Regions from separate parts of the Pseudalkalibacillus sp. A8 genome, predicted to be linked through region 2. Evidence: riboswitches for the same ligand, from Rfam matches in the RefSeq annotation. Region 2 holds a riboswitch; each other region holds the start of a gene.
What was found. A riboswitch is a leader RNA that binds a small molecule or an ion and turns the genes downstream of it on or off. The one in region 2 is predicted to bind cobalamin.
Positions count from the first base shown of each region.

Region 1: it holds a riboswitch for cobalamin, as region 2 does, so the genes downstream of both, ACJROX_RS08415 ((2Fe-2S) ferredoxin domain-containing protein) here and ACJROX_RS29290 (ribonucleoside-diphosphate reductase subunit alpha) in region 2, are expected to answer to the same signal.
Region 3: it holds a riboswitch for cobalamin, as region 2 does, so the genes downstream of both, metE (5-methyltetrahydropteroyltriglutamate--homocysteine S-methyltransferase) here and ACJROX_RS29290 (ribonucleoside-diphosphate reductase subunit alpha) in region 2, are expected to answer to the same signal.
Region 4: it holds a riboswitch for cobalamin, as region 2 does, so the genes downstream of both, ACJROX_RS21740 (acyl-CoA thioesterase) here and ACJROX_RS29290 (ribonucleoside-diphosphate reductase subunit alpha) in region 2, are expected to answer to the same signal.

Region 1 covers NZ_CP174509.1:1,624,324-1,631,952, forward strand. Annotated here, with positions in the region: gene ACJROX_RS08405 (NucA/NucB deoxyribonuclease domain-containing protein) at 1-1,181, opposite strand, end outside; gene ACJROX_RS08410 (hypothetical protein) at 1,682-1,834, shown strand; purine riboswitch at 1,834-1,937, shown strand; cobalamin riboswitch at 2,142-2,334, shown strand; cobalamin riboswitch at 2,511-2,697, shown strand; gene ACJROX_RS08415 ((2Fe-2S) ferredoxin domain-containing protein) at 2,872-3,255, shown strand; gene ACJROX_RS08420 (High-affinity nickel-transporter) at 3,255-3,962, shown strand; gene cobJ (precorrin-3B C(17)-methyltransferase) at 3,963-5,588, shown strand; gene ACJROX_RS08430 (sirohydrochlorin chelatase) at 5,607-6,509, shown strand; gene cobK (precorrin-6A reductase) at 6,506-7,288, shown strand; gene ACJROX_RS08440 (precorrin-8X methylmutase) at 7,291-7,629, shown strand, end outside.
Region 2 covers NZ_CP174509.1:5,874,512-5,882,140, reverse strand. Annotated here, with positions in the region: gene ACJROX_RS29305 (dicarboxylate/amino acid:cation symporter) at 1-610, shown strand, start outside; gene ACJROX_RS29300 (HD domain-containing protein) at 952-2,244, shown strand; gene ACJROX_RS29295 (YwgA family protein) at 2,257-2,763, shown strand; cobalamin riboswitch at 3,059-3,261, shown strand; gene ACJROX_RS29290 (ribonucleoside-diphosphate reductase subunit alpha) at 3,422-5,662, shown strand; gene ACJROX_RS29285 (ribonucleotide-diphosphate reductase subunit beta) at 5,652-6,695, shown strand; gene ACJROX_RS29280 (DUF1992 domain-containing protein) at 6,814-7,209, shown strand; gene ACJROX_RS29275 (glycerophosphodiester phosphodiesterase) at 7,340-7,629, opposite strand, start outside.
Region 3 covers NZ_CP174509.1:4,697,632-4,705,260, reverse strand. Annotated here, with positions in the region: gene yvcK (uridine diphosphate-N-acetylglucosamine-binding protein YvcK) at 1-624, shown strand, start outside; gene whiA (DNA-binding protein WhiA) at 660-1,595, shown strand; gene ACJROX_RS24015 (HPr family phosphocarrier protein) at 1,974-2,231, shown strand; gene ACJROX_RS24010 (VOC family protein) at 2,467-3,318, shown strand; gene metE (5-methyltetrahydropteroyltriglutamate--homocysteine S-methyltransferase) at 3,594-5,897, opposite strand; cobalamin riboswitch at 6,045-6,235, opposite strand; SAM riboswitch class I at 6,290-6,396, opposite strand; partial or broken gene ACJROX_RS24000 (peroxiredoxin) at 6,809-7,400, opposite strand.
Region 4 covers NZ_CP174509.1:4,230,081-4,237,709, forward strand. Annotated here, with positions in the region: gene ACJROX_RS21700 (polysaccharide biosynthesis C-terminal domain-containing protein) at 1-894, opposite strand, end outside; gene ACJROX_RS21705 (hypothetical protein) at 975-1,355, opposite strand; gene ACJROX_RS21710 (NAD(P)/FAD-dependent oxidoreductase) at 1,451-2,707, shown strand; gene ACJROX_RS21715 (GNAT family N-acetyltransferase) at 2,726-3,178, shown strand; gene ACJROX_RS21720 (NUDIX hydrolase) at 3,181-3,633, opposite strand; gene ACJROX_RS21725 (sporulation protein Cse60) at 3,707-3,898, opposite strand; gene ACJROX_RS21730 (rhodanese-like domain-containing protein) at 3,984-4,319, opposite strand; gene ACJROX_RS21735 (rhodanese-like domain-containing protein) at 4,348-4,656, opposite strand; gene ACJROX_RS21740 (acyl-CoA thioesterase) at 4,899-5,372, opposite strand; cobalamin riboswitch at 5,696-5,888, opposite strand; gene leuS (leucine--tRNA ligase) at 6,589-7,629, opposite strand, start outside.

The DNA of each region.
Region 1 (7,629 bases), 1.8 Mb from region 2:
CCTGCTTCAGCCAACCTCTTACACCATCTTTGTGATTTTTTCCGGTTTTTACGAATTAATTCTTTATCCTTTAGTCTGGTTAGAGTGCTTGGGATAGTCTTTCCCATTCCTGGATATGGATAAGTTTTCTCTGGCTGTTCCAGGGCATCTTTGATGTGTTGTGCTTGTTCTTTCATAACGCTTGGATTGTTGTAAGAGAAATGAATGACTGGTTTGACATTGCTAAAGATACCGGCATTGTAGAATGTTTGATTGGGATTAATAACAATCATGTAGTCTGCAGAATCCCAACGAACCTTCTGTTTCGGAGAATCCACTGTTCGTGTGGGAAATCTAGGTGGGTCCATAACTTGGTGGGTGAAAAACTCCATGTAGCCAGTCTGTTCAGGATTACTATCTGTTTTGGGCGGCGGGGTGGAATACAGTTTTTTGGTTCCAAAATTGTTGTTTTTCCACTGAGCGATCGTTCTTTCGATGGCTGGAGTTGATCTCGACTCTTTACAGTCCTCCACATGAACCAAAGCATTGCAGTTGATATCCACCTTCAATTTGGCTCCGTTCATCATCGAGTGCGTGGTATAGATATCGTCGATGTAATAGTCGAAATTCACTTCCCGTTCCTTCTTGTTCTTATCTTCAGAGTTTGTGCCATATCCGATTTCGGTGATGCGATACTCGACCCCATAGACTGTGCGGAAAGGCCATTTACCTTTTACCCATCCGTAGCTTACGATTTTACTTCGACACCAGGCATAAGGGTTCTTAATCCACCCTTCATCTCTTTCGCTTTTTTCAATGTTATCTAAACATTCTTGCTTGCTGATGTAGTCATATTGAAATCTTGGTGGTGCCCATTTTTTATTAATTTGTACAGGTGGATCTACCTTTACATCATAGGTCTGCTGAGCTTTGGCATCTTCTTTTTGAATATCGCTGAGGGATCGTAACGGCTGCTTCTCTGTTTTTACTGAGGTTAACCCCAGTTCAACAGGAGTTTTCCCTTTCTCTAACTGTTTTTGCATTGAAGCTGCTTTTTTCGCATCTCCAGGAAGTATAACAAACCAACTGTACCCCTCTTCTGTTGATCCACTACTTGCTTGGATCGTGTCTGAAGACGCTATCACGCTGATTAACAACGCTAGACACATAACTATGGCCAATCCTCGCCACTGCTTTTTCACATAAACTACCTCCTTTTGGGGCCAAGTTCGCTCTGTAGGTCGCTTCGCTTTGCTGTTCTTTTTTTATTAACTCATCTAATGTCTGGATGCCTTCTTTTTTGTGAAGCTGATCTTGCTTGATCCCAAGCTCTTCGATGGACTTTCCTTACTGTATCAGCTCGGTTGCTTTTCGACTTTATCGTTTGGAAGCCATTACCCTCCGCCATCGTCCGTACTTGCTTGTGTCTGTGCAGGTGCAAGAACGCCGATGGCCATAAGCATTACAAGGGCGGTTATAAAGAAATGCTTGTGTGACCTGGACATCCAATTTTCCTCCTTGATTGAATGATGACAGCTGTTTACCACCAATGAACTAGTCCATATTTTGATCGGTGTGATTTAAATCGAGGACAGATTACTACAAGGAATAAATTTTGACAATACATTCCAACTTAATTCATTCTATAAACCTACATTTTTTTACAATAGACTGTTTAAATAGGAAGAAGGGATACGTGGCAATGGACCTGAGACTTTGGGAACGTTCAAGGGAAAATAGTCCTGAATCACCTGTCCTCCCGCAAAACACGAACATTAATCGTGTTCCAACCGGAAAAAGTTCAGGTTTTCCGGTTGATTATCGTATGGTATGTGAGTTTGCTATATTGGTATGAAGTCTCATATCCCAAATCCTCGTATATGCCCGGTAATAGGGTCCGAGTGTTTCTGCCAGGTTCCCATTGCAAGAACCGGACTACGGGTTGAAGTAGATGGGTTGATCGGCGTATTTGCCGTTCTGACTTTCATATTCTCATGTATACTTTGACTTCGTAGGTTAGAAGGTAGAATTCTCTAAAATCTAGACCTTTTCTATTGACCATAGCTGTCCAACGAAAGTCAATTCATAACATACTGGATTATAAAAAACAACACTTGAAAAGCAGAATTTTATTACGTTAAATAAGGATAAAGATAGTTACAAACTTAATATAATTTAAAAGTGCTCAAGGTAATCCTTGAGATAATAGGGAAATCGGTTTGAATCCGATGCAGCCCCCGCTACTGTATGTGCTGATGAAATTGTCAAATAATATCCCACTGGGTCAACCGGGAAGGGGACAAGAGTAAGCTTGAGGCACGAGCCAGAAGACCTGCTTTTAAATTTGTTTTATTTATTCTCCGGAGGGAAGGATGAGTATGGTTAATTTGTGTTGTTTGCTTTTGTTGCAACATCGATAGACTAGCTCAAGCCTTAACTTGGAGATCAAGTTAAGGCTTTTATCATGTCAAAGCTACTTATTCAAAGCAATTGGTTATAAAGAAGTTTTTTGAAATGCCTCTATTCAGACAATTGAATAATATAGCATGGGTGTATAGATATTTCACTATACTTAAAAGGGAAGTCGGTGCAAGTCCGACGCGGTCCCGCCACTGTAAGGGGGAATTTCATTGTTACATTGTCACTGATTAACATCGGGAAGACGCAATGAAATGATGAACCTAAGTCAGGAGACCTGCCTATGCTATCTTCTAGGAATACCTACGGGTCATAGGTGAAAGAAGTGATACGGATTTATCTTCCGTGTAAATACATATGTCTTCGGTAAAAGTGCATATGTAAGTGCATATGAAAATAAACTGGGCACCTCTATACGTATGGAGGTGTCTTTTTATTTGATCATAACAAAACAGAGAAAGTAGTGAACACGTAATGACGACATGGAATTTAAGTGGTTTGAAGAGTCATGTTTTGATTTGCAACGGGTCCAGCTGTATGAGAAGAGGTGGAGAGGAAGTCACTCAAGCAATTCGAGATGAGATTGCACAATTAAATATTGATAATCAGATTCATACAACGAGAACTAGATGTAATGGGAGGTGTAAAGATGCATGCATTGTTATTGTGTACCCTGAAGGAAAATGGTTTAAAGAGGTAACACCGGAGCTTGGTCGTAAAATTATACAAAACCATTTACAGAAAGATGCTAATTTGAAGGATTCGGTACTTTATGAATATGACGACGAAGGCTTGGTGAAGGTAAGTGATGCTTCGATTGAAGGTATCGAGAAGCCAGTTAAATTGGGGGTTAATTGATGGAGTTAATAACGTTTGCAGGTTTGGCGATACTTATCGGTATTCGACATGGATTAGATAGTGATCATGTAGCAGCAATTGCTGACATGGTAGGTAGTGAAGGAAAGCGAAACAAGCAGCTCTCATTGGGAATTATGTATGCGGTCGGCCATGGCGCCATTGTGCTCGTGATTGGCCTGCTCACATTATTCATGGGTACACGCCTTCCTGAAGGGGCTCAGTTTTCTCTTGAAGTTTTAGTAAGCATAACATTACTTGTTTTAGGTGGAGTTATCATAAACAGCCTGTTCAAAAATAGACACGACTATGAATTTAAAAGTCGGATCACGATCGTCTATGAATGGTTATCGAAGATCGGCAGTAAATTTGGCTTTACTGAGGCCAAAATATCACCAATAAGCATGGGTATTATCGGGGCATTCATAATTGGAATTATCCATGGTATTGGTGTGGAAAGTCCGACTCAGGTTGCTGCCATTACGAGTGCTGTCGGCTTTAATGATCTTTCTGCTGCGACAACACAGCTTATATTATTTGTTGTAGGTCTATTGCTATCCACAATTTGTATCACATTTGTTCTTTCATGGGGCTTTATGAAATCGAGGCTGCGTCAAAAGCTATTTCTCATTCTTGGTTCTATTACTGGTATTTATAGTATTGGTTTAGGAGTGTCTATGCTATTTGAACTATTGAGGGAGTTGGTTTAGTTGAGAGGAAAGCTTCTAGTTGTTGGATTTGGACCTGGCAGTTTTGAGCATATTACGAAACGAGCTCAGGAAGCCATTCAGGAAAGTGATTATGTGATTGGCTATAAAACATATGTAGACCTGATAAAAGATTTATTGACAGATCAAGAGATTATCAGTACAGGCATGTCAGAAGAGGTTAGTCGTGCACAAGCAGCCGTTAAATATGCTGAACAAGGAAAAAAAGTGGCTGTTATCTCAAGTGGTGATGCAGGGGTTTATGGTATGGCTGGCCTTGTGTACGAGGTACTTGTAGAAAAGGGCTGGAAGGAATCAACAGGTGTTGAGGTGGAGATTATCCCTGGCATTTCGGCCATCAACTCTTGTTCCTCACTACTCGGTGCTCCCGTTATGCACGATGCTTGTACGATTAGTCTTAGTGACCATTTAACACCTTGGACAATAATTAAAAAGCGAATCGAGGCTGCTGGTTTTGGTGATTTTGTCATTGCACTCTATAATCCCAAAAGCGGAAAAAGAACAAGACAAATTGTCGAAGCTCAGCAAATTCTATTAAAATATCGATCACCTGATACTCCAGTCGGTCTTGTGAAAAGTGCGTACCGGGATAGTGAACGTGTTGTAATGACAACCTTGGCACACATGCTTGACTTTGAGATAGGGATGCTTACAACCGTCATAATCGGAAACGCTTCAACATTCTTTTACGACGATAAAATGATCACACCAAGAGGCTACCAAAAAAAGTATACGTTAAACACGGAGGTACAACGATTACGACCACATGAGCGCTTACGACCGGAAAATGAACCGTGGGCGCTTCATGAAGGGAAGCATGAAAACGGACAAACGATTCGTGCAGCAACTAAAAAAGAAAGTACGCCTCTATCACTGGTAATGGAAGCGCTCGAAAAGTTGGATGGATCAGAAACGATCGACGGAAGTAGGAATACTTCCCCCATCTCTCAGCCTGTTGAATCTATTTTTGAGTTTGCTGTCAGCCCAGGGGTTGTCAATAAGAAGTTTACACCGAAGCAAATGGTCGTATTGGCAGAGGTTGTGGGTGAAAAAGGAACGATGGAATATACACCACATCATCAAATTCTACTGAAGATCCCAACTGAAGATCCAAATGCGATTACAAAAAGACTGACTGATGTCGGGCTTTTATTGTCACCAATAGGTGATGTGTTCCAAATTAAAGCATGTGACTTTTGTGATGGTGAAAAGAAAGATTCAATTTTTCATGCAGAGGAAATTCAACGTAGACTTGGCGGATTGGAATTGCCGAAGGAATTGAAGCTTGGATTCAATGGATGTGGCATGGCCTGCTACGGTGCTGTGAACGAGGATATAGGGATTGTATTTCGCAAAGGGAAGTTTGATTTATTTTTAGGCGGAAAGACAGTCGGCAGGACTGCACATCCAGGTCAGCCTGTTGCAGAAGGGGTACATCCTGATCAACTGGTAGATATGATTGAATCCATTGTACATGAATATAAACAAAAAGGTCATCCGAACGAGCGCTTTTACAAATATTTCAAACGAGTTCAAGAAGTTCAAGGCTATAAGCATAAAGACATTACGCCTGTCATTGAACTAGAGCCTGCCCCGTGCGGAGAATGAAAAATAGGAGGAATGAGAATGAAAGCAGTTCTACTAGTTGGACATGGAAGCCGAGACCCAGAAGGAAATGAACAGGTTCGGCAGTTCATTCATAAGTTGAAGCCTCAGCTGGAGCCTTCATTGTTAGTTGAAACATGCTTTTTAGAGTTTGAATTGCCGACCATTAGCCAAGGTATAGATACGTGTGTGATGAAGGGCGCCAGTCATGTTATCGTCATTCCCATTATGTTATTGCCTGCTGGTCACTCCAAGATACATATTCCTGCCGCGATTGATGAAGCAAAAGAAAAATATCCTTCTATTCAATTAACGTATGGTAGACCTATTGGTATACATGAAGAGACATTCGAGATTTGTAAAGCCAATCTTGAAAAACTTGGTGAAAATGTCCAAGAACCTGGGAAAGACACAGCTATCGTCTTTTTAGGAAGAGGAGGAAGCGATCCAGATGCCAACAGCGAGCTTTATAAAATCGCTCGTCTTTTCTATGAAAAAGTCAATTATTCATTAGTAGAGCCGGCATTCATGGGTGTCACAGATCCGCTTATAGAACAAGGGATAGAAAGATGTATCAAACTTGGAGCTAAAAAAATCGTGATCCTTCCATACTTTTTATTTACAGGTATCTTAATTAAGCGATTAGAAACATTAATGGAGGAACTACAGCATCTATATCCTGAGCATAAATTTAAACTTGCAGGTTATTTCGGTTTTCATGATCGTTTGAAGACCATTATTGAAGACCGGATTACCGAAGCCCTTCAAGGTGAAGTGAAAATAAATTGTGATACATGTCAATATCGATTGGCTGCCATGGAGCATATCGATCATCATCATGATCATCATCACCATGATCACCATCACGACCAAACTCATGACCATCATGATGAGCAAGAAAAAGATGAGGTGCAAAAGGCATGATTTTATGTTTAGCCGGAACAAGTGATGCGAGGGCTTTAGCTATTGAAATGAAAGAGGCTGGATATAGCATAATTGCTACTGTGGTAACTGAAAATGCAGCGATTGAGTTGAAACGGCAAGGCTTACAAGTTCATGTAGGCCGCTTAACAAGCGAAGAGTTTGCAGCGTTCATCGCGCGGCATTGTATAAAAGTAGTGGTGGATGCGAGTCATCCTTTTGCAGAAGAAGCAAGTAAAAATGCAATACAGGCGGCAAAATCAGCCGATGTTCCCTATATTCGATATGAACGGGAATCACAAGACTTTGAAAGCCCGAGTTTAACAGTGGTTGACAGCTATGAAGCTGCAGCAACTTTGGCTTCTGAAAGAAAAGGTGTGATCATGCTTACAACAGGAAGCAAAACATTGCAAATTTTTACGAAAAAACTTCTAGGCTTACCGAACTCTCGTGTTCTTGCTCGTATGCTGCCCCGAAAGGATAACATGGAGAAATGTGAGGAACTTGGGATAGCGCAAAAGGATATCATCGCGATACAAGGTCCTTTCACAAAGGAGTTTGATAAGGCGTTATACAAGCAGTATGGCGTCACACTTATGATCACAAAAGAAAGTGGCAAAGTTGGCTCTGTTGACGAAAAGGTTGAAGCGGCAAAGGAGCTTAATATTGAAACCATCATCATTAAACGCCCGACAATTGAATACGGGACGAAGTATTCAAGCTTTCAAGAAGTCATGCACCATATCAGAAATGAAAGGTATTTGAAATTAGAGGAGGTATAATCATGAATTTTAAGACAGAATTTAAACCGATTACTGTTCAACCCCAAATGATTGAAGCAAAAAGTTTTGAAATGATCGATGAGGAAATAGGCGAGTATTCGTTTACAGAGGAACAATATCCGATTGTCCGTCGTGTCATCCATGCATCAGCTGATTTCGAGCTAGGTAAAAGTCTGCTGTTCCATCGTGACGCTATACGTTCCGGGATTGAGGCAGTTCGTAGGGGAAAGCGCGTTGTAGCCGATGTACAAATGATACAGTCCGGCATTAGTAAGCAACGGATTGAAAAGTTCGGAGGAGATGTAAAAGTATACATTTCTGATTCTGATGTCATAGAGGAA
Region 2 (7,629 bases):
GCAAGCAATGGGCTTATATTTCGGAACAGTACTGCTTGCATTGCTCTTGCATGCTATTATCACCTACGGAACAGCCGTTTCAACATTAGGAAAGATGAATCCGCTCAAATTTTTCAAAAGCTTCGCACCAGCGATGTCTGTTGCCTTCAGTACATCCAGCAGTAGCGGTACGCTTCCTGTATCGATGAAGACTGCACAGGAAAACTTGAATGTACCGAAACAGATCAGCAGCTTCGTGCAGCCGCTTGGAGCGACGATCAACATGGACGGTACAGCGATCATGCAGGGGGTTGCCACAGTATTCATCGCCCAAGTTTACGCGGTTGATCTTTCCTTGACGCAGCTTATCACAGTTGTCCTTACGGCGGTACTAGCAAGTATTGGTACAGCAGGTGTGCCGGGTGTAGGGTTGATCATGCTTGCGATGGTCTTAAAACAAGTAGGGCTCCCGGTGGAAGCGATCGGACTTGTGCTTGGTGTCGACCGATTGTTAGATATGACCCGAACCGCTGTAAATATTACAGGCGACGCATCTTGCGCTGTCATAGTTGCAAAATCTGAAGAAAAGCATGGCGGTGCCCCGCAAAAGACACCAGATCTAGATATTTAAAAATTACAAAATCACGGCTAAGAGCTGACTGAGAGGACTACTTCCTCCGGTCAGTTTTTTTATTTCGTCATTTGCCGCTTGAATTTTTTATTTTTATATTTTCTCTCTTGTACTTAGTACTCTAGGAACCTTATTTTCCGCAAAAAAATTTTTACTATGACTGTACTCCATGTCATGTAATGGAACTTGGCTTTTCCGATTTTCGAAGAGGTTTTCATTTCATTTTGAAGAATATATAATTAAAACATTGTCAAAAACAACATGAATATGAATTTCATTTGACCAATATAGACGCAGCTTCTTCAGTCAGGTGTAAGAAGAAAGGGGTATCAAGTCAGGCGATGAGCTATATGCTGCAACAATTAGACGAAGAAAAAGTATTTAAAGATCCTGTACACAGATACATTCACGTACGTGACCGCATTATTTGGGATTTGATCGGAACAAAGGAATTCCAAAGATTGAGAAGGATCCGGCAGCTCGGAACGACGTTTTTAACCTTTCATGGTGCAGAACACAGCCGGTTCAGCCATTCATTAGGGGTGTATGAAATCGTCCGCCGAATCATTGAAATCTTTCAGGGCAGGCCGCATTGGAACAATGAAGAGCGCATCCTTTGTTTAGCAGCTGCACTATTGCATGACGTCGGGCATGGTCCCTATTCACATTCCTTTGAAAAAGTATTCAATCTTGACCACGAAAATTTCACGCAATCGATCATCCTTGGTGATACAGAAGTGAACAGCGTCTTAAAAAAGGTGGATGATGACTTTCCACGTAAAGTTTCCGAAGTCATTGCGAAAACTTATGAAAATAAGCTCGTCGTCAGTATGATCTCAAGCCAGATTGATGCAGACCGGATGGATTACTTGCTTCGTGATGCTTATTTTACAGGGGTCAGCTACGGACAATTCGATATTGAAAGGATTTTGAGAGTCATGCGCCCGAAAGAAGATCAGGTCGTCATCAAACATAGCGGGATGCATGCTGTAGAGGACTATATAATGAGCCGATATCAAATGTATTGGCAAGTATATTTTCATCCAGTGACTCGTAGTGCGGAAGTCATTCTTTCAAAAATTCTCCATCGTGCGAAGGCTCTCCACAAAGAAGGCTATACCTTTAAGTTGGAGCCGGTCCATTTCGTTTCATTATTTAATGATGATGTCGATTTGGATGATTATATCAAGCTTGACGAAGGGATCATCCAGTTTTATTTCCAGGCATGGCAGGAAGAGAAAGATGAGATATTAAGTGATCTTTGTGAGCGGTTTTTGAATCGCCGTCTTTTCAAGTACATGGAATTCAATCCAAACGTCCATATGGAGCATTGGCACCGACTCTACACCTATTTCGTCAAAGCGAATATCGACCCGGATTACTATTTGATTGTCGATTCATCGTCAGACCTGCCTTATGACTTTTATCGCCCAGGTGAGGAAGAAGAACGCCTGCCGATCCACTTGTTGATGAAGAGCGGGGAATATCGGGAGTTGTCCAGGGAGTCTACGGTTGTCGAAGCCATATCGGGTAAAAAACGGACCGACCATAAGTTGTATTATCCATCGGATCTGATAGAGACAATAGAAGATCAAGACTTAAAGAGAAAAATCGGTGAAATATTAGAATTATAGGAGGGGATCATCGTGCTTGAACATCATGCACGGTTGGTTGCATTGTTCGATTACGCCAAGGAGGTCGTAGGAAGGAAGAAGCTTCAGAAAATGGTTTATATCGCAAAAAAGTTGAACTTTCCTTTCGGAGAAAAATATCAATTCCATTTTTACGGGCCATATTCTGAGGAACTGACTCTACGTGTCGAAGAACTTTGTAATCTAGGATTTATCGAAGAGACGAAAGAAAAGGTATCAGGCTATTATCAATACCGTTACACATTGACCGTTGATGGCGAGCAATTCTTGAAGCATTATGATATGGATCTAGAACCGCTCAAGGACTGTGTAACTTCTATGAATGAACAGCCTTCACGCATGCTTGAACTTATTTCAACCATCCTTTATTTCGATCATCTTTCAAATGAGGAGATTGGAGAAAAGATTCAAGTCGTGAAGCAAAAACAGAAATACACAGAAGAAGAGATAGAAGAAGCATTCCGATATATCGAGGATCTTAAAAGCCAAACAATAGTTTAAAGCTGAACATATAACTTTAAAAACGACAAAGGCACTTTTGTGAAGGATTACGTTTTCTTCACTGGGTGCCTTTAGGTATGGAAGATACGGGCTAGATATAGGGTCTTTTGTACTATTTTCTAGGAATATGATGAAGAATTCTAGTATTAGCTGCAAGATTTCTAGGATTACCAGCCATTCTTCCAGGATCAACAAAAAAATTTCTAGAATTAAAGTCACCATCTTATAACTATTCTAAAAACATATTGACAAACACTACATTTAGTGAGATTGTAAGGTTAGTAATACAATATATAGATTTATTCGAGTGACAGGTGTCTCTTTAGGAGACTTGATAGGGAATCTGGTGAGAATCCAGGACTGTCCCCGCAACTGTAATTGTGGACGAACGGAATAAACCACTGTATAAGAGAGTCTAGCAATAGGTGCTTATATGGGAAGGGTTCCTAGTAGGAAGAAGCAAAAGTCAGTAGACCTGCCTGAGCTTGAATGTTTCAATTCTTCGGGGGTTAAGGGTTGAAGCGTGGACGTCTATTCAGTTCGGTCTTGGTCTTTCATACGGACCCGTTCCAATCTCAAACCGTCTGCGTTTCAACCACTCGAGATCCGGGTGGTTTTTTTAATGATTTCATAGTTAATTGAATTGGAGGAATTCATAATGACGACTGAATTAAATAAAAAGCGTATTCCGATGCAACTTATTGAGCTTACTGAAAAACTTAAAGAGGAATTTCCTCATCTGGATGTATCGGATTTAATCGAGAAAGCAACGATTCAATCGGATAATAATGCCGATGAGGGAGCGATCATCAACTTGATGCTTTTAGAAGGTTTGGCAAGAATTACACAAGAAGAGCCGGATTGGACGTATGTCTGTGCCCAAATCCATCTTCATTCTCTTTATGATGAAACCGCTCGAAATCGTGAGCAAGCGCCTGGTTATCGAAACTTCCATGATCTGCTTCAATCATTGATCAAAAAAGGTCTTTTTGACAAAGAGTTGCTTACTCATTATACGAAAGAAGAGGTGGACGAGCTTGAAGCGGAACTGGTGCCCGAGCGGGATGAGCTGTTCACCTATGCCGGTATCCGGATGCTGGCAGACCGCTATCTTGCCCGAGATCATGATCGCCATTTATACGAGCTGCCTCAAGAGCGATGGATGGTCATTGCGATGACGTTGATGATTCCTGAACCGAAGGAAAAGCGTCTTCACCTTGTAAAAGAGGCCTATTGGGTGCTATCAAACCTCTATATGACAGTAGCCACGCCGACACTTGCTAATGCAGGGAAAGCGCATGGGCAGCTCAGTTCATGCTTCATCGATACAGTGGATGACAGCTTGCGGGGAATCTATGACTCGAATACGGACATCGCGATGCTCAGTAAGGCAGGTGGAGGGATCGGTGTATACCTCGGTAAGATCCGCAGTAAAGGTTCTGACATCAAAGGGTACAAAAACACGTCTTCAGGTGTGATCGCCTGGATGAAGCAGCTTAACACGACCGCTGTCAATGTTGATCAACTCGGACAGCGGAACGGTGCTGTGGCGGTCTACTACCCGGTATTCGGAAAAGACATTTTCGCCTTCCTCGATGCGAAGCTGAACAACGGGGACGAGCGGCAGAGAACACATGATCTGTTCACAGGGGTCGTCATCCCTGACCTTTTCATGGAAAAAGTCGAAAACCGTGAAGAATGGCATCTGTTCGATCCTCATGAAGTAAAAAAGTTGATGGGATTCGAGCTGGATGATTTTTACGATGAAACCAAAGGTGAAGGAAGCTTCCGGAAGAAGTACGAACAATGCGTCAATCATCCCTTCCTATCTCGCGAGACCGTGCCGGCGATCGATATCATGAAACGGATCATGATCAGCCAGCTTGAAACAGGCGGCCCGTTCATGTTTTACAAGGATACAGTCAATCGACTTAATAACAACCGCCATGGAGGCATCATCTATTGTACCAACCTTTGTACGGAAATCACGCAAAACCAGTCTGCGACTACGGTTGAAGAGGAAACGACCGAGGATGGGAAAATCATCATCACGAAAACACCTGGTGATTTTGTCGTCTGTAACTTATCAAGCCTCTCCCTTGCAAAGGTCATGAAGGACGATGTGTTGGAGCGGGTCATTCCGACTCAAGTACGGATGCTCGATAACGTCATCGAACTCAATAAAGATAAAATCGAAGTGAAGCAAGCGATCCTGACGAATGAAAAATACCGGGCGATCGGACTAGGGACGTTCGGGTGGCATCATTTACTCGCCCAGAAAGGGATCCGTTGGGAATCGGAAGAAGCGGTCACCTTTGCAGATCAGCTCTATGAAAAAATCAATTTCCTGACAATCCAGGCTAGTCATGCCCTGGCAAAAGAAAAAGGTGTTTATCCGGCCTTTGAAGGCAGCGATTGGAATACAGGTGCTTATTTTGAAAAGAGGGGCTACGAAAGTCCAGAGTGGCGTGAACTAGGGAACAAGATCCAAAACGAAGGGATCCGGAACGGTTGGCTGCTGGCGGTTGCACCGAATGCGTCAACGAGCATCATAGCAGGCTCTACAGCGAGCATCGATCCGATTTTTAAAAAGCAATATGCCGAAGAGAAGAAAAACTCGAAAATACCTGTGACAGCTCCTGACTTGTCACCTGAAACAACGTGGTTTTATAAAAGTGCTTATGATATCGACCAAAAATGGAGTATCCGGCAAAATGCGGCCAGACAGCGACATGTCGATCAATCGATTTCATTCAACCTATATGTACGGAATACGGTGAAAGCGAAGGAACTTCTCGACTTGCACCTTAGTGCCTGGAATTCAGGGTTGAAGACGACTTATTATGTCCGTTCCACCTCACACGAAGATGTAGAAGGATGTGATTCTTGTGAAAGCTGATGCGACACTTAACGTACGGGAATTGTATGTCCCTGGAGCCCCGAACGCCTCTACAGGTATTCTGAATGGGCAAAGCTCAAATGTCTTGAACTGGGATGATGTCCGCCATACGTGGGCATATCCGCTGTATAAGCAGATGCTTTCGAACTTTTGGACACCATTCGAAATCAACATGTCTGGTGATCGTAAACAATATACGGAGTTGTCTGGAGAGGAACAGGAAGCATTCAACAAAATCATCGGACTGCTCGCGTTCCTTGACAGCATCCAGACTGATTATGCGAACCGGGTTGCCGGTTATCTGACCGATTCGAGCTTGACGGCGTTGATGACAGTGCTCGCCTTTCAGGAAGTGGTCCATAACCAGTCGTATTCCTACGTGCTTTCAAGTCTCGTCGACAAAGGGAAGCAGGACGAGATCTTCGAGTATTGGAAGCATGATGCTGTATTACGGGAGCGGAATGAATTCATCATAGAAGGATACGAGTCTTTTGTGAAAAATCCGACGCCTGAGACATTTCTGGAGTCGATCGTCTATGATGTCGTCCTGGAAGGATTGAACTTTTACTCAGGGTTCAGCTTCTTCTACAACCTGGCCCGGAATCAAAAGATGGTTTCTACCTCTACGATGATCAATTACATCAATCGTGATGAGCAGCTGCACGTCCATCTTTTCACAAAAATCTATCATGCGGTTATTGATGAATTCTCTTTAGATAAGAGAGAAGCACAGCATTTTGTCAGTGAAACGTTCAAAAAAGCAGCCCACCTGGAAATCAAGTGGGGGAATTACATTTTAGGAGACCGTTTCCCAGGCATCACTTCATCTGAACTTGATTCTTATATCAAATTCATCGCCAACAAACGCGTAAATCAGCTTGGCGCGGACAGGCCTTATCCTGAACATCGCAAAAATCCGATGCCCTGGATCAAAGCCTATGAATCAGTGAATGAAGGGAAAAGTGACTTTTTTGAACAAAAATCCAGACAATACACGAAGGTCTCAGATGACAATGGCTTTGACGAGCTGTAAACCACACAAATTCACGTAATTGCCAAAAATGCTATGAGGATTTTTCCGGTCTATCCCGTATTACTATAAGTAGGGAGTTGTTCATATAAACAACGACTATTTGCAGGGAGGGATGGACGTGAGTAAGGACAATGAAGGTAAGAAGAAGCCGGAAGTGGATGAAATCCAGTATTCAGATCTCATAGGTGACATCATCAAACGGGCTGAACAAGAAGGTGCTTTCGACAACCTGAAAGGTAAAGGGAAACCTCTCAAGCTTGATGGGGATCATTCGTACAACCCTGATCGTTTATTGAATAAGGTGATGAAAGACAACAATATTCTTCCGCCTTGGATTCAGATGGACAAAGAGATTGAACGACTGAAAGCGGAATTGGCTCAATACTCAAGTGAATATAACATCCGTAAGTCTGTAGAGGAAATCAACAAGAAAATCTTCAATTACAACTTAAGCTGTCCTCCAACTGCACAGAAACGAAAATTAAAGCTGGAAGAATATTTGCCCTCGGAATGAAAATAAAGGGAGCGGCCGGGAACATCGCAAAACAGTAACGTCCTATAGGCCAGCTCCCTTATTTGTGTACATATTTTTAAATATATCAACATTCGACTTATTTCATCAAGATTCAAAATAGATCTTTAGGTTACTGCTTGCCGTAATTCCTGGGCACGTAATCCGGGTAGTCACTTATGATACCGTCCACGCCTGCATCAAGCAGTGGCTGGACATCCTCTTTAGCCCGGACAGTCCATGGCATGATGCCCATATCGAGAGCGTGGATACGGTCTACAAGTGCACGATCGACTTGATTTTTGTTCGGATTTATGTAATCTGCGTAGGTTTTGAATTCATTAAGCGATTCATCAGTCAGATCCTGATAGTTTGAGGTAAGGATACCAACTGGAACGTCAGGTAAAAGATTGTGGAACGTTC
Region 3 (7,629 bases), 1.2 Mb from region 2:
GAATTGTCAAAGGTTTTGAACGTACGCGGAAAAGTATTGCCTGCTTCCGACCATCGTGTCATCTTGAATGCCCAGATGAATGATGGGTCAATCGTATCAGGTGAGTCGAAAATACCGCATACCGGTAAAAAGATCGTCCGGGTCTTCCTGACACCAGATACTGTAAAGCCGCTTGATGAAAGTTTACGGGCGATCCGGGACGCTGATCTGATCCTGATCGGACCGGGAAGCTTATATACGAGCATACTTCCAAGCTTACTCGTACCAGGAATTACTGAAGAGATCAAGAATTCTGCTGCCAAGAAAGTCTATATTTGCAATGTGATGACACAGCCGGGCGAGACCGACCACTTCACCGCTTCTGATCATGTGAATATACTCGTCTCTCATATTGGCCAGCAGATAATTGATACGATTATTGTCAATAATGATAAAGTACCTGAAGATGTGTTGACGAAATATGAAGCAGAAGGTGGAGAGCCTGTCGAATATGATGAGAAGAGGCTAAAATCCTTTGGCTTTGAGGTAATCAGTGATAAAATAGTTCAATATAATGATTCGCTTATCAGACATGATGCGAAGCGTGTTTCAGAAATCATTTTAGATTTAGTGTCAGATTATTAGACCCCGGTACAGGAAATGAAGAGGGGGTGTACGTGGTGTCCTTTGCTTCAGATACGAAAAAAGAACTGACGAAGCTTGAGTTGAAAAAGTGCTGTTCGAAGGCTGAGCTGTCGGCCCTGATTCGAATGAACGGTTCGATTTCATTAGCGAACAGGGAAATCATACTTGATATTCCTACCGAAAATGCTGCAATTGCACGTAGGATTTATACATTGATCAAGCAGTTGTACAGTTACCCAGCTGAACTGCTCGTCAGGAAGAAAATGAGATTGAAAAAGAATAACGTCTACATTGTCCGAATCAAGCAAAATTCGCAGGCGTTATTGAACGAACTGGATATAATGGGCGAAGGCTTTTCCTTCAAGAGGGACGTTTCAAAAGAGATCACCAAGAAAAACTGTTGTAAACGATCATATTTAAGAGGCGCTTTCCTTGCAGGTGGATCCCTGAACCATCCGGAAACTTCATATCATCTGGAAATATTCTCGATGTATGAAGAGCATACCCAATCTCTGTTGGAACTGATGAATACTTTCGACCTGAATGCAAAAATGTTAGAGAGAAAAAAAGGATTTATCATCTACTTGAAAGAAGGAGAAAAGATCTCTGAATTTCTGACTTTGATTGGCGCTCATAATGCTCTGCTGTATTTTGAAGATGTCCGGATCATGAAGGACATGCGTAATTCAGTGAACCGTCTCGTGAACTGCGAAACAGCGAATCTGAATAAAACCGTCGGAGCCTCCTTGCGCCAAGTCGAGAACATCCGTTTGATCGAACGTGAACTCGGATTGGAGAAACTGCCTGACAAACTGAGGGAAATCGCCGAACTGCGCGTAAAATATCAGGATGTTACACTACAAGAGCTTGGAGAACTCGTCACTTCTGGTCCAATCAGTAAATCTGGCATCAATCATCGACTACGTAAGCTTGATGAAATGGCCAATAAAATACGCCTGGGAAAAATGTAAAGCAGGCGTTTTTTTTTCAAAGTTAAGTTAACGCTTACATATAGGCCAGCAAGGGAACAGCCTGTCTGCCTTTCAAGTTGCAAAGAAGCTTAGCGTAACTTTTTTACATTTATTTTAGGCGCTGTTAAATTAAGTAGTTTGATTATTTACATTTGAAGAAAGTATTAAATACTTTCTTCAGTATAAGTTCAGCTAAGGCACAGCCTCCTGGTCAGTCTTCCAGTGACCTACGTGACTAAGCAGATCGCTTCCGCTTTTCTTTAGCCCGCGGAAAGGGAGTGAATTTCGCAAAAATCGCACAATGAAGAATAACCGTGCATTATTATAAAAAATCGATATATAAATCATATATAGGAATGTACAAGGAGGAATGATCCATTGTTAGAAAAAAAGTTGACGGTTGAATTGAAAACCGGCTTGCAGGCTCGTCCAGCAGCGCTCTTCGTTCAAGAAGCGAATCGTTTTTCAGCAGATGTATTTTTAGAGAAAGACGGAAAGAAAGTGAATGCGAAAAGCATCATGGGAATTATGAGCCTGGCTGTAGGATCAGGTTCGCAAGTAACGATCGTGACAGACGGTAGAGATGAAGAAGAGGCACTCAATGCATTAGAAAAATACATTACAACAGCTGAATAAGTACATAAACACTGCTCCTGAATCAGAAGGAGCGGTGTTTTTTTGTGAATCGGATTTTTTAATGTAACCAAAACTAAGGTTCGTCTAGTAAAAAATAGGGTTAATCAGGTAAATTCCATAATCTGTCCGCTGATTTAGGAGGATTTTATAATTATCAACTTACTTATTGTAAGTAACAAGAAGTGTGGTATACTAAAGTCAACAACTTATTAAAAGTAAGTAGGAGGAATTGAAAATGAAATTTCACGGTCATTCAAACATATATGTGGGTCTTGTGCATCTGGTTGTTTCTGATCTTGATCGTTCTCTCGATTTTTATACGGATGTCTTAGGCTTTTCAGTTTTAGAGAAACAAGAGGGAGCGGCATCGCTGACAGTTGATGGTACAAAAGCTCTTATCACGTTAGAAGAGAATAGGGATGCTCAACCGAAACGAACAAGATCGACCGGACTGTACCATTTTGCGATCCTGGTACCGACAAGGGAAAACCTTGGTGCATCATTAACAAGGCTTATAGAAAAGGGATATCCTCTCCAAGGCGGAGCGGATCATTTGTTCAGTGAAGCGCTATACTTAGCTGACCCAGATGGGAATGGTATTGAAATCTACACGGATCGTCCAGCCGAGAAATGGACTTGGGAGAATGGTGAACTGCCGTTTGTCAGTGATCCGCTTGATATGGAAGGCTTGCTGAAGGAAGCTGACGGAAAAGCATGGGGAGGACTTCCTGCTGAAACAGTGATGGGGCATATACACCTCCATGTCAATGATCTTCAAGAAGCGAAGCGTTTTTATACTGATGGGCTAGGTTTCGAAATAACGGTACCATTCCGTCACCAGGCTTTATTTGTGGCTTCTGGCGGTTATCATCATCATGTCGGATTGAACACCTGGAATGGAACAGGTGCACAGCGGCCGCCTGTAAATGTAGTCGGGATGAAGTGGTATACGATCAACTTTCCAAATCATCAAAGATTGAAGGAGACTGTTGAACGATTAACTTCACTAGGTTTTATTGTGGAAAAAGTAGACGGCGTTCTCTGGTCGGAGGATCCTTCCGGAAATCGCATCAACCTTGTCATTTAATAAGATGGGGATGACCCATAAGTGTCTGGGTCTCTCTGTACTTAACAACATTGTTTGCCAGTTCAGGAACGATTATAGATGAAGTGAAACGAAAAAATGCACAATCCGGTTTGTCGTAATCAGGTAAAAGAGTTATTGGCGAATTCTTATCAAGACAAAAATAACAATGAAAAAAGTGCCTGTCCCACCGATGGGACAGGCATTTAACATTTATTTATCTATCTTTGAAAGAAAAAGGGGAGCTTGATCAAAAATGCGATCACAACAGTCTTCGATTATCCTTGTACCGAAGTTGTCTGCTTTTCTCGTACACGAAGGGCTGCTTCCTGCATATTTTTCAGGGCGGCGATGGATTCTTCGATACCGCGGGTCTTCAAGCCGCAATCAGGGTTGACCCAGAATTGGCGGGGGTCAAGGACCTGCAAAGCACGGAGAATGCTTTTTTCCATTTCTTCGATACTTGGGACGCGAGGACTATGAATATCGTACACGCCAAGTCCGATTTCTTTGTCGTACCCGATTTTCTCAAAGTCTTCAATTAATTCGCCGTGACTACGGGCAGCCTCAATCGAAATGACGTCTGCATCCAGTTGGTCGATCGTATCGATGATTTCCCCGAATTCGGAGTAACACATATGAGTATGGATTTGTGTTTCATTTTTCACCGATGAAGTAGCGATTCTGAACGCATAGATAGCTTCATTAAGATACGCTTGCTGTTTGTCTTTTTTCAGCGGCAAGCCTTCGCGGAGTGCAGGTTCATCAACCTGAATCATGCCGATGCCGTTGTCTTCCAAATACTTGATTTCTTTTTGCAATGCCAGGGCGATTTGTTTTGTGACCTCGGACGGTTTTATGTCATCTCTGACGAAGGACCAGTTCAGAATCGTGATCGGTCCTGTAAGCATTCCTTTGACCGGTTTCTTCGTGAGTGACTGGGCATAGATGATTTCCTTGACGGTCATCGGCTCTGGTAAAGCTACATCACCAAAAATGATCGGCGGCTTCACACAACGGGAACCGTAAGATTGAACCCACGCATAATCTGTAAAGGCGAATCCTTTGAGCTTTTCACCAAAGTATTCGACCATATCGTTCCGTTCGAATTCTCCATGAACGAGAACATCGAGTCCAATTTCTTCTTGGAGATCAATCCATTCGGATGTTTTTTCTTTAACGAAGGTTTCGTAAGCTTCTGTTGACCATTTCCCTTTACGGAAACGGGAGCGTGCCTGCCTGATTTCCGTCGTTTGCGGAAGGCTTCCGATGGTTGTGGTAGGCAGTAAAGGTAGCTGGAAAACGTCCTGCTGCAAAGCCTGGCGTTCGATGAAAGGGAGGGCACGGGCTGGCTCTTTTCCTTTCCATTTTTCCACTTCCTCCTGAACGTCCGGGTTGTTGCGTTCCGTTGAATTCCAAAACTGATCAAGACGGCTCATCTGCTTCTCTACCTCAGCAGCGATACTGTCTTTTCCATCGTTTACACCTTTGGTCAAAAGGACGGTCTCCTGTAATTTCTGGTCAGCAAAGGCCAAAGCGTGCTTCAGTTCATCATCTAATCGTTCTTCTGAATCGGTCGTAACCGGTACGTGCAGCAGGCTGCAGGATGGCTGGATGACCAATTGTTCATCATTGACATGCTTACGTATCACTTCAATTTGCTGCCATGTTTTCTCCAAATCACTGCGCCATACGTTCCGGCCATCGATGAGACCTGCGGCAAGGGTTTTGTCAGCAGGGAAGCCATGTTTTTTCAGAGCGGCAAGGTTTTCTCCATCATCATGGATGAAATCGATTCCGATGCCGTCGACAGGGAGAGACAGGACTTCTTCATAGTGATTGATCGATTCAAAATACGTTTGCAGAAGGACTTTCAATTCAGGAAGTTCCAGTCGAATGTTACCATAGACTTCTTTAAAATAGGCAAGCTCTTCTTTGTCCAGGCCCGTGCATAAAATCGGTTCATCGATCTGGACCCATTCTGCGCCTTCCTTTTTCAGTTCCTGCAGCACTTGTATGTATAGAGGAACAAGTGCTTCCAGAAGATTTCCAAACGTTTCCTTTTCATACCCTTTCGCAAGTTTTAAAAAGGTGATCGGGCCGAGAAGAACTGGCTTACTAATAATGCCTAGCTTTTCTTTCGCTTCAAGGAAATAGGAAAGCGGGCGATTTTCTGTCAGGTAAGGTTTTGCATCGTTTTCAATTTCAGGGACGATATAGTGGTAATTGGTATTGAACCATTTGGTCATTTCGGACGCGACTGCTACCTTGTTCCCGCGGGCGATATCAAAATACGTTTGAAGCAGCGATTCTTCCCCTGATGACTGGAAACGCTGCGGGATGAATCCGAACATGACTGCTGTATCAAGCACATGATCATAATAGCTGAAGTCCCCGGTTGGGATCCAGTCGACGCCAAGATCCTTTTGCTTCTTTAAGTCCTGCAAGCGAAGCTGTTCCATTTCCTCAAGCAATCCCTTTTCGGTCCGCTTTCCTTTCCAAAACTGTTCAAGTGCTTTCTTCCATTCACGTTTTTCACCGATTCTCGGGTAACCGATGGTTGAACTTTTTGCTTTTTGCATTGCCATTCCTCCATGTTTCTTTTTTCAATCCAATAAAAAAATCCCTCTTTCCTAGAAGAGAGACGGCGGAGCGGCATAGGGAAAAAGCTGTCGAAGAAGACAGACGAATCCCGTAAGATGCCAACACCTGCCTATTCCTCGTAGGTCGTAGTGTAGGGTTCCATAGGCAGGTCTCCTGACTTATGCTCTTCACAAACCTGCGCCTTCCCATACTGAGATAGTGACATGCTTGCAGGCTGCTCCCAAATACAGTGGCGGGACCGTGCCGGAATCTCACCGGACTTCCCTTTTAAGCTGGAACTGCATAGAGGTCCAGCACCTGTGGAACGTCGATATTTGACTGTCAATCACAAAAAAACCTCTCGGAGGAGAGGTTTCGATTTGAAAGACCTCTCTCATTTCTCAAAGCATTCGCTTTGCTGGAATTGGCACCAAGCTCCATCGTTTGGTCGGTTGCCGGGTTTCATAGGGCCAGTCCCTCCACCACTCTGAATAAGAGATTTATAAATTGGATTAATAAAAGAATACTAGCATGGCCGTCAAAAAGAGTCAAACACTGTTTTTTAAAAATTATGTTTTCCAACTAAGGCGGCTGGAGAGCACATAGAAAAACAAAGAAAGGGGTCGTGACAGTTTTGTACATATCAACAGAATAGATTTCCACTAAAAATTCATGTACATCTTTGAAAAGGATGCCATTATTTTAGGTTGAAGTGCTTACCAACGCACAACCGAACTTTGTTTAGTTCGAGCCTCCTCGTCAGCTTTCCAGTGACTAATCGGGTCGCTTCCACTTTTCTTTCAGATCACTGTTCAGGAGTGAATTTCGGAAATATCAGCAAAAAGACTCCGGCCAAGGAAATACCGAAATCATCTTCATAATTCGCTTTTTGATTATCTAGAAGGCGATGTCAGATTTTCCCGATCATAATCGAATTCCTCTTTATGCCTGGTTGGCCGGGTAACCAGTTGGCTGGGACGCCTTCGCCTGTTTTCCGTCCATGCTGGATTCCCTGAAGCAATCTTAAAATTTCAAAAATGTTCCGCCCAACCTCAAGAGGATTGACCAGTTTGGAAACGATCACTCCGTCAGGATCGATAATCACAGTAGCCCGAAGCGCCGCTCCTTTCTTTTCATCCAGTACACGATAGGCACGGGTGATCACCTGGTTCCGATCGCTGACCAACGGAAAATTGACTTTTGAAGCCGAAGGAGAGGTTTCGGTGAATACTTTATGTGCGTGTACACTGTCTGTGCTGATTGCCAACACTTCTGCATTCAATGAACGCAGCTTAGGATAAAATAGCAGCGACCGCCGCTAATTCAGTCGGTCAAACGAAAGTAAAATCACTTCCATAGAAAAAGAGGATGACCCATTTCCCTTTATATGTTTTAAGTGATACATCGATGATTTTCTTTTCAACGTTGTTGTAAGCTTCAGCATTAAAGTGAGGTGCCTCCTCTGTCGTTTGTCCACAAAATGGTAAGTTACATGTTTCCAGATCTTCAACATTAAGTCGACCATCGAGTTCTTTCAAGTGATCACCCCGAAATTTTGTCCTCCCTCATTACTATTTCTGGTATTCTTAAAATATACATTGAACCGAGGTACAGGATTAATAGAGAAGAGGGGAGAGATCCAAGATGCTCAACCTTGTATGGATCGGTTTTTTTCTGATCCTCGCCCTGTTTTTCTATTTGCGGATCAGGATTGGGCGCACCAATCAATCT
Region 4 (7,629 bases), 1.6 Mb from region 2:
CTGAGAATAGGTCTGCAATACAGCATAAAACGATTCCGCTTTCGCCTGATCATATCCGAATCCGCTTTGCAGAGCCTTATTAATCGTCACCATATCGATCACTTGGTAGAGTGGTATTGCCAATCCAACTGCAACGAATGGAATCGCATACTGGATCAATTCCTTATACATTTTCGGTAACGAAATTTTGTGGTCCACACTATTTTTCAACAATTTATTCAAATTGGGCTTCCGTCTTTTCCAGTACCATAAAAGCACTATTAATGACGCCATCGCCCCGATGAATGCAGCGAACGTAGCAAAACCTACTGCTGTACTCACTTCTCCTTTGAATACGATCATGACTAAAAACGCACTGATCAGGATGAACCCGATCCTCACGACTTGCTCGACAACCTGCGAAAGTCCCGTAGGCCCCATTGACTGGAATCCCTGGAAATATCCTCTGATCAAGCTCATGATCGGAACAATGATAAGAGCTGTAGAAACTAATCGAATCACCATCGTTACATCTTCTAATGAGTTTCCGTTACTTCCTCCTCTACTTACCATCAAGGTCGCAATCCATTCAGCTAAGGAAAACAGGATCAGAAATGCAAAAAAACCGCTGATTGACATGACGACGAGCCCAGACTTTAGCAGTCGCCTTCCGGTAACATAATCCCCTAATGCATTGTATTTGGATACGAATTTCGAAACAGCTAATGGCAACCCTAATGTCGAGATGCTCAAGAAAACGGTATAGGGCGTGTAAGCATAACTATAAAGCGCCCCACCGGAAGCTTCATCCGTTTCGACTAACCATTCGAACGGGATGACGAAAATCAATCCCAAAAATTTAGAAAAGAAAGTAGCCGCTGTAAGAATCAACGTGCCACGTATCAACTTTGACATAAAACGTTCCAACTCCCAATGCCATGTCATATAATCCTATGTATTTTACCATAGTATGATAGCTTTCGCTAAAGCTTTTCTTAAGGTAACGGTCTTGGAGTGAACTCCACGTTTGGAAGCCATAATAAATATGTATCGTCGTCAATCTCATCCAACTTGGTTGATGCCACTGCAATATGGAACAACTCTTGTGCTTCTTCCTTTTGAAGGAGTCTTCCGGCATGTTCATGTTTGAATAGGATGGCTCGCTCTTCACCACTATCCAGTTTAAAACAGAAGATATGACCATCCATCTCCTCATCGTATAACCAAACATAAGAGTAGCCTTTGTTTTCTATTTGAACGAGTTGATCAAATCGTGGAATGGATATCAATAATACATTTGTTTCCTTATAGGAAGTCCATCCGCCATCATCAGGTATGTATGCTTCTGTAACAGATGGTTTGAATTGATTCTCCAATGCTATAGGCCTCCTTGCTTAATCTGTCATAGATTTTGAACACGTATTATAATCATGGTATCTTACAGTGTAGGTAAAGAAAAGTAGGTGTACATATGAAATATGACGTCATTATCATCGGCGGTGGCCCGTCAGGTTTGATGGCAGCTGTTGCGAGTGCTTCTAACGGTGCCTCAGTCTTACTAGTTGATAAAGGGAATAAATTGGGCAGAAAGCTTGCCATTTCCGGCGGTGGCCGCTGTAACGTTACGAACCGTCTACCAATTGAAGAAATCATCAAGCATGTTCCTGGAAACGGAAAATTCCTCTACAGCGCCTTCAATATTTTCAATAATGAAGATATCATCGCCTTTTTTGAAGGCCTGGGCATCCGTTTGAAAGAGGAAGACCACGGCCGGATGTTTCCTATGAACGATAAAGCCCAGTCTGTCGTTGCTGCGATGCTAAAAAAAATCAATGAGCTCGGAGTCGACATCCGTACCAATACCGAAGTCCAGAAAGTGATTTATGAAAACCAGCACGCTAAAGGAATTCAATTGAAAAACGGCGAAAAAATGTTTTCAAGGGCTGTAATTATTGCAGTTGGGGGGAAGTCAGTTCCTCATACCGGTTCGACGGGGGATGGCTATGCCTGGGCGAAAGATGCCGGACATACGATTACAGAACTTTATCCGACAGAAGTTCCCCTCACCTCTGACGAAACGTTCATAAAAGAAAAAACGCTTCAGGGGTTGTCCTTGCGCGATGTCGCCTTGAGTGTCTTAAAACCGAATGGAAAGCCGATCATCACCCATCGGATGGACATGATTTTCACACATCTCGGGATTTCCGGTCCGGCAGTACTCCGCTGTAGTCAATTTGTCGTCAAAGCTCTGAAGAAAAGCAAAGACGGCTATGTGACAATGAAAATTGACCTTATGCCGGATAAGAATGTAGAAGAAATTTATCAAGAATTAATGGCATTATTGAAGGATGAACCGAAAAAAGCCATCAAAAATGCATTGAAAGGATGGATTCCAGAGCGCTATCTTCACTTTTTACTTGAGCAGGCAGATATCCGCTTGGATACGGTTTATAACCAGCTACCACACGCTTCGTTACGGGATGTTGCAAAACTTGTTAAAGGCTTTACTTTTAAAGTAAATGGAACTCTTCCGATTGAAAAAGCCTTTGTAACTGGCGGCGGAGTTTCAACAAAGGAAGTTGAACCGAATACAATGCGTTCTAAATTTGTTGAAAATTTATATTTCTGTGGTGAAATACTGGATATTCACGGATACACCGGAGGTTACAACATTACTTGTGCGTTTGTGACTGGTCATCTAGCTGGAACGAATGCAGCAAAAGATTAACCGAGGGGAGACGATTAAATGGGCTACAAGTATAAAGACGAGTACATTCTTACCATGGATCGCGATGAGTTGGATATTCCGTACATCCACCGGTACTTAAGCGAAGACTCTTATTGGGCGCAAGGGATTGATTTTGACACAGTTGAAAAATCAATACGAAACTCCCTTTGTGTCGGACTGTTTTACGAACAAAACCAAGTCGGTTTTGCCAGAGTGATTACAGACTACGCCACATTCGGTTATTTGGCGGACGTTTTTGTAGATGAACACCACAGAGGTAAAGGACTTTCTAAATGGATGATGACAGAAGTCATGGCTCATCCCGATCTACTGAAGTTAAGAAGGATCATGCTGGCCACGGAAGATGCACATGGTTTGTATAAGAAATTCGGTTTCGAAGTTTACGATAACAATGACAAGAAATTGATGGGGATCCGACGGAAAGCTGAAGAAATGTACAACAGGGGCTGACTTTAACGAGTCAGTCCCATTTCTTTGACTTGTTCCAAACGGCCATTTCGGTAAATACATAGAAAGTCACAAGGCTCATCATTTTTAAGCATTTCCGGAAGGAAGTATCGGATATTGCTGACGACTCCTAGATTGTCTTTTTCCAGTACCCAAGATAATCCTTTCCAATCCAGAATCCCTTCATCCATTTTAACAGGGGTCGGATACCTGTTTTGTTCTGTCAGATGTACGAAGAAAACATGCATCCCGCCGATCTCCTTGTCGTCAACTTCCCATCGGACAATTCCTCCGTACCGTGGAGATGTGATACAATAACCGGTCTCCTCCTGAACCTCCCGGATCACACTTTGCTCAGGGGTTTCATCAGGCTCGAGCTTCCCCCCGACGCCATTCCATAGGCCTTTGTTCGGTGCTTTATCCCGGTTAAGCATCAGTACTTCCTGGCCTTTTATCATAAAACAAATGCAATATCGAATCATATCCTCACACCTAAACCCTTTTCCTACTAGTCTATCATTTTTTCTTTTATCATACCCGATAAAGGACCATCGCTGAAAAACTATAGAGAGATTCGAAGTCTTCTGTATCTTCATCAATTGCCATAGAGACTTGATATTTGATTTCGATGAATTTGGATTCATGCAGTCGTGAAAGGAAATCATTGACCTCCTCTTCAAGATCTTCTTCGTGTTGAGCCTCAAAGAGTTTGATTTGCAACAAAAAAACACCCCCTGAATCGTACGTTTATCACGTAAAATTCACCTGGGGGTGCTGGAAATCCTTTGACGAAAGACTTCTACTTTTGTCAGGTAACCGTTACATAATATATAAATTTGTCCGTTTTCCGTTTTAAAATCCGTGCTGCCATTGCCGCTCCGTATTTTGATTCTGCGATCACAACAATATCCCGGTCGCAAATTTCTTCTTCCTTCGTCGTTCTAGACAAATAGGATAAAGGAATATTCTTCGTCATGACCGGAAATGGATCACGATAAGATGATTGATAATCACGGACATCAATCATGCAATACAAATTTTGGTCTACAGCCTCTTGTTGAAATGCCTTCAATTTCAAATAAGGAAGTAGATAGGAGAAGAAGATGTAAACAGCTACCACAAACAGGATGATTCCCCAAATCATCTCTCCGTTTCCCCTTTCTTTCTGGTTATTATTTTGTTTCGCCTTCCCATTCAAGCATTCCGCCGACCATATTTTTCACTTTAAAGCCTTGCTCTTGTAAAAAATAACCGGCATTTTCACTACGTCTTCCTGAGCGGCAAACCATGATGTGTTCCTCGTCTTTTTCGATCTCATTCAATCGATCCGGAATTTCCATCAAACGAATATGCTTCGCTTCTGGAATTTTCCCAGCTTCTACCTCTTCATTTTCACGAACATCTATGATGGAAATTTTCTCGCCTTCTTTTAAAAGCTTTTCAACCTCCGCTGGTGTGATTGTTTTAAGTTCATTCTCCATACTCAACACCCTTTCGATATCTATAATCAAGTCATGTCATTTTTATTGTTTCGCCACTTATTTTACGAAGTTCACTAACAAAAGTAAAGGGATTGATTCAGTAGAGGGAGTTTTTTTTCGGGGGAGTAATGGTTTAATGACGAAGTTAAGTGATTGAACGACGAAGTGGGGTAATTTAACGATCAATCTACTTTTTCCACCAAATGAAAGGACCAGCCACTAATGCAGCAGGTCCTTGGAATTCAACGGATCATCGAGCGACTTTTACGATTTTCCTTTCGTGCAGGTGCTGTGTCGTATAACCTCTGTTCTTCTGGGGTTTCAGGGATGACCTTCGGAACAGGGACAGGTTTCCCTGAAGAATCTACAGCGACCATCGTAAGAAAAGATTCGGTCGTCAATGTTTTTTCATCAGTCAATAGATTGGAAGAGAACACTTTAACGTAAACTTCCATCGATGTCCTGCCGGTATATGTGACAAAAGCTTCGAGCCCCAGTGCATCACCAACTTTAGCAGATGACAAGAAATCTACTGAATCGATCGATGCTGTGACAACTACACTTTTCGAATGCTTCATCGCTGACAGTGCAGCGATTTCATCAATATACGATAAAACGATACCACCGAAGATCGTCTGTAAATGGTTCGTGTCTGGTGGTAAAACCAGCTTGGTTTGAATAATTCTTGAACGCCCTATTGGATATGCTTGTTCCATCTCTTCCCCTCCGATTTTTTTAAAAATAGGCTCTGTTAAATCTTGTTATTGACTTTTAATAGAATTTTCTTTAAGCGAACTTCACGACACTCCTGCGGGAAAAGTGAGCCTGGCGAGACCCCGCAGCTTACAACTAAAAGGATCTTCGAGTAACAACCACCACGTCTCCCGGAAATTAACAAGAAAGAATAACAGAGCCAAAAAATAAAAAACACCCTCATAAAGAAGATGCCAGGCTAAGATCGAAGAGGTTCATAACGAGATATGTCATGATAGATTCCAATCGTTTTTGCACGTAACACCCTCCTATCTCCCGTAGGAATTTCTGTGTCCTTCCTTATGGCAGGTCTCCTGGCTCGGCTTCATCAGTCCCAAAACCCCTTCCCATTTCTTAATGAAACAGTGGCATGTTCAAGAACCTCAACCTCACAGTGGCGGGACCGCGCCGGACTCTCACCGGCTTCCCTTTCAAGGACTGATCAGAAACATCAGTCCACCATAAAGCAACATATGAAATTATACTCCATCATTATAGCACATCAATTATAAAGAAAAGCGCAAGCGCCCTGGTTAGCCACGAAGGCCACTGGAAGTCCGACGAGGAGTCTCAAACCAAACAAAGACTTGGTTTTGCATTGGTTACTACTTAAGCAGTAATTCAATGTGTCGACCGCTGCAGGAGGTCTGAAGCGATCCAAATGGTTTGGCGATGGAGCTAGACATTATTTCACTGCACCAAAATTTTTATCTTTCTTATCATTTGGCGCTGTTAAAGGTTAATGTTGATTTCTTTTATATATTGCTTTCAGCGAAATTCGCGACACTCTTTCGGGAAAAGCGAGCCAGGCGAGACCCCGCAGCGGACAACAATTAAGGATCATCGAGTATAATAATGAACTTCGCGAGTATAATAATGAAATTCGACTAAATACCCCCACGTCCTGCGCCTGCGGTTACTCGGCGCAAAACTACAAGGATGGAATGTAAGTGGTCTTGTGGTGAACGTCTAATCCAGCATAAGGAAAGCTTCTAAGAATTCTCATCGCAGACACGAAAATGGTTTCATTTTTGTGTTGAGATCCATGTGCAAGTGAGGAGGGGTGCGGATCGCTCGCGGAAAGGGAATGAATTTCGTATATCAACAATGAAGTATAACAGAGCCTATCATTTAAAAAAGGATTGACCTCTAAACCGAAGCCAATCCTTCTCATTTTGATTAATTTGCGACGATGTTGACCAATTTTCCGGGTACTGCGATGACTTTACGTACCGTTTTACCATCGATGTTCTCTTTCACTTTACCGTCGGACAAAGCAATCTCTTCCAATTGTCCTTTATCAGCATCCGTCGGAACCATCAACTTCGCTCTAACTTTACCGTTGATTTGAACGACGATCTCCACTTCATTTTCCGTCAACTTCGATTCATCGAACGTCGGCCATCCAGAATACGTAATTGTTTCTGTATGACCGAGCTTCTCCCAAATCTCCTCGGCAATATGCGGAGCGACTGGTGATAACAATTGGATGAATCCTTCCATCAACGTCTTCGGCAATACATCTTGCTTATACGCTTCGTTGATGAAGACCATCATTTGTGAGATACCGACATTGAAGCGCAATTCTGCGAAGTCCTCAGAAACTTTTTTTACCGTCTGATGATACACTCGTTCGAACTGTTCATTCGGCTCGACATCCTGGATTTTACCCGAAATCGTTCCATCCTCTTCAACATACAGACGCCATATACGGTCCAAGAAACGACGTGAGCCATCCAATCCATTTTCGGACCAGGCGATGCTCGCATCAAGCGGTCCCATGAACATTTCATATAGACGTAATGTATCCCCGCCGTGGGTCTTTACTACTTCGTCCGGATTGACGACATTCCCTTTCGATTTACTCATCTTCTCATTGTTTTCTCCAAGAATCATACCTTGATTGTAAAGACGCTGGAACGGTTCCTTTGTCGGCACTACACCAACATCATACAAGACTTTATGCCAGAAACGTGCGTACAACAAGTGAAGGACTGCGTGTTCCGCTCCACCGATATAAAGGTCGACTGGAAGCCAGTGCTTCAACTTTTCTTCTGAAGCAAGCTGTTCGTTGTTATCTGGATCGATGTAACGAAGGTAATACCAGCAGCTTCCCGCCCATTGCGGCATTGTATTCGTTTCACGTCGACCTTTTTTACCCGTTTCAGGATCGACGACATTCACCCATTTCTCAATATTTGCTAGCGGCGACTCACCTGT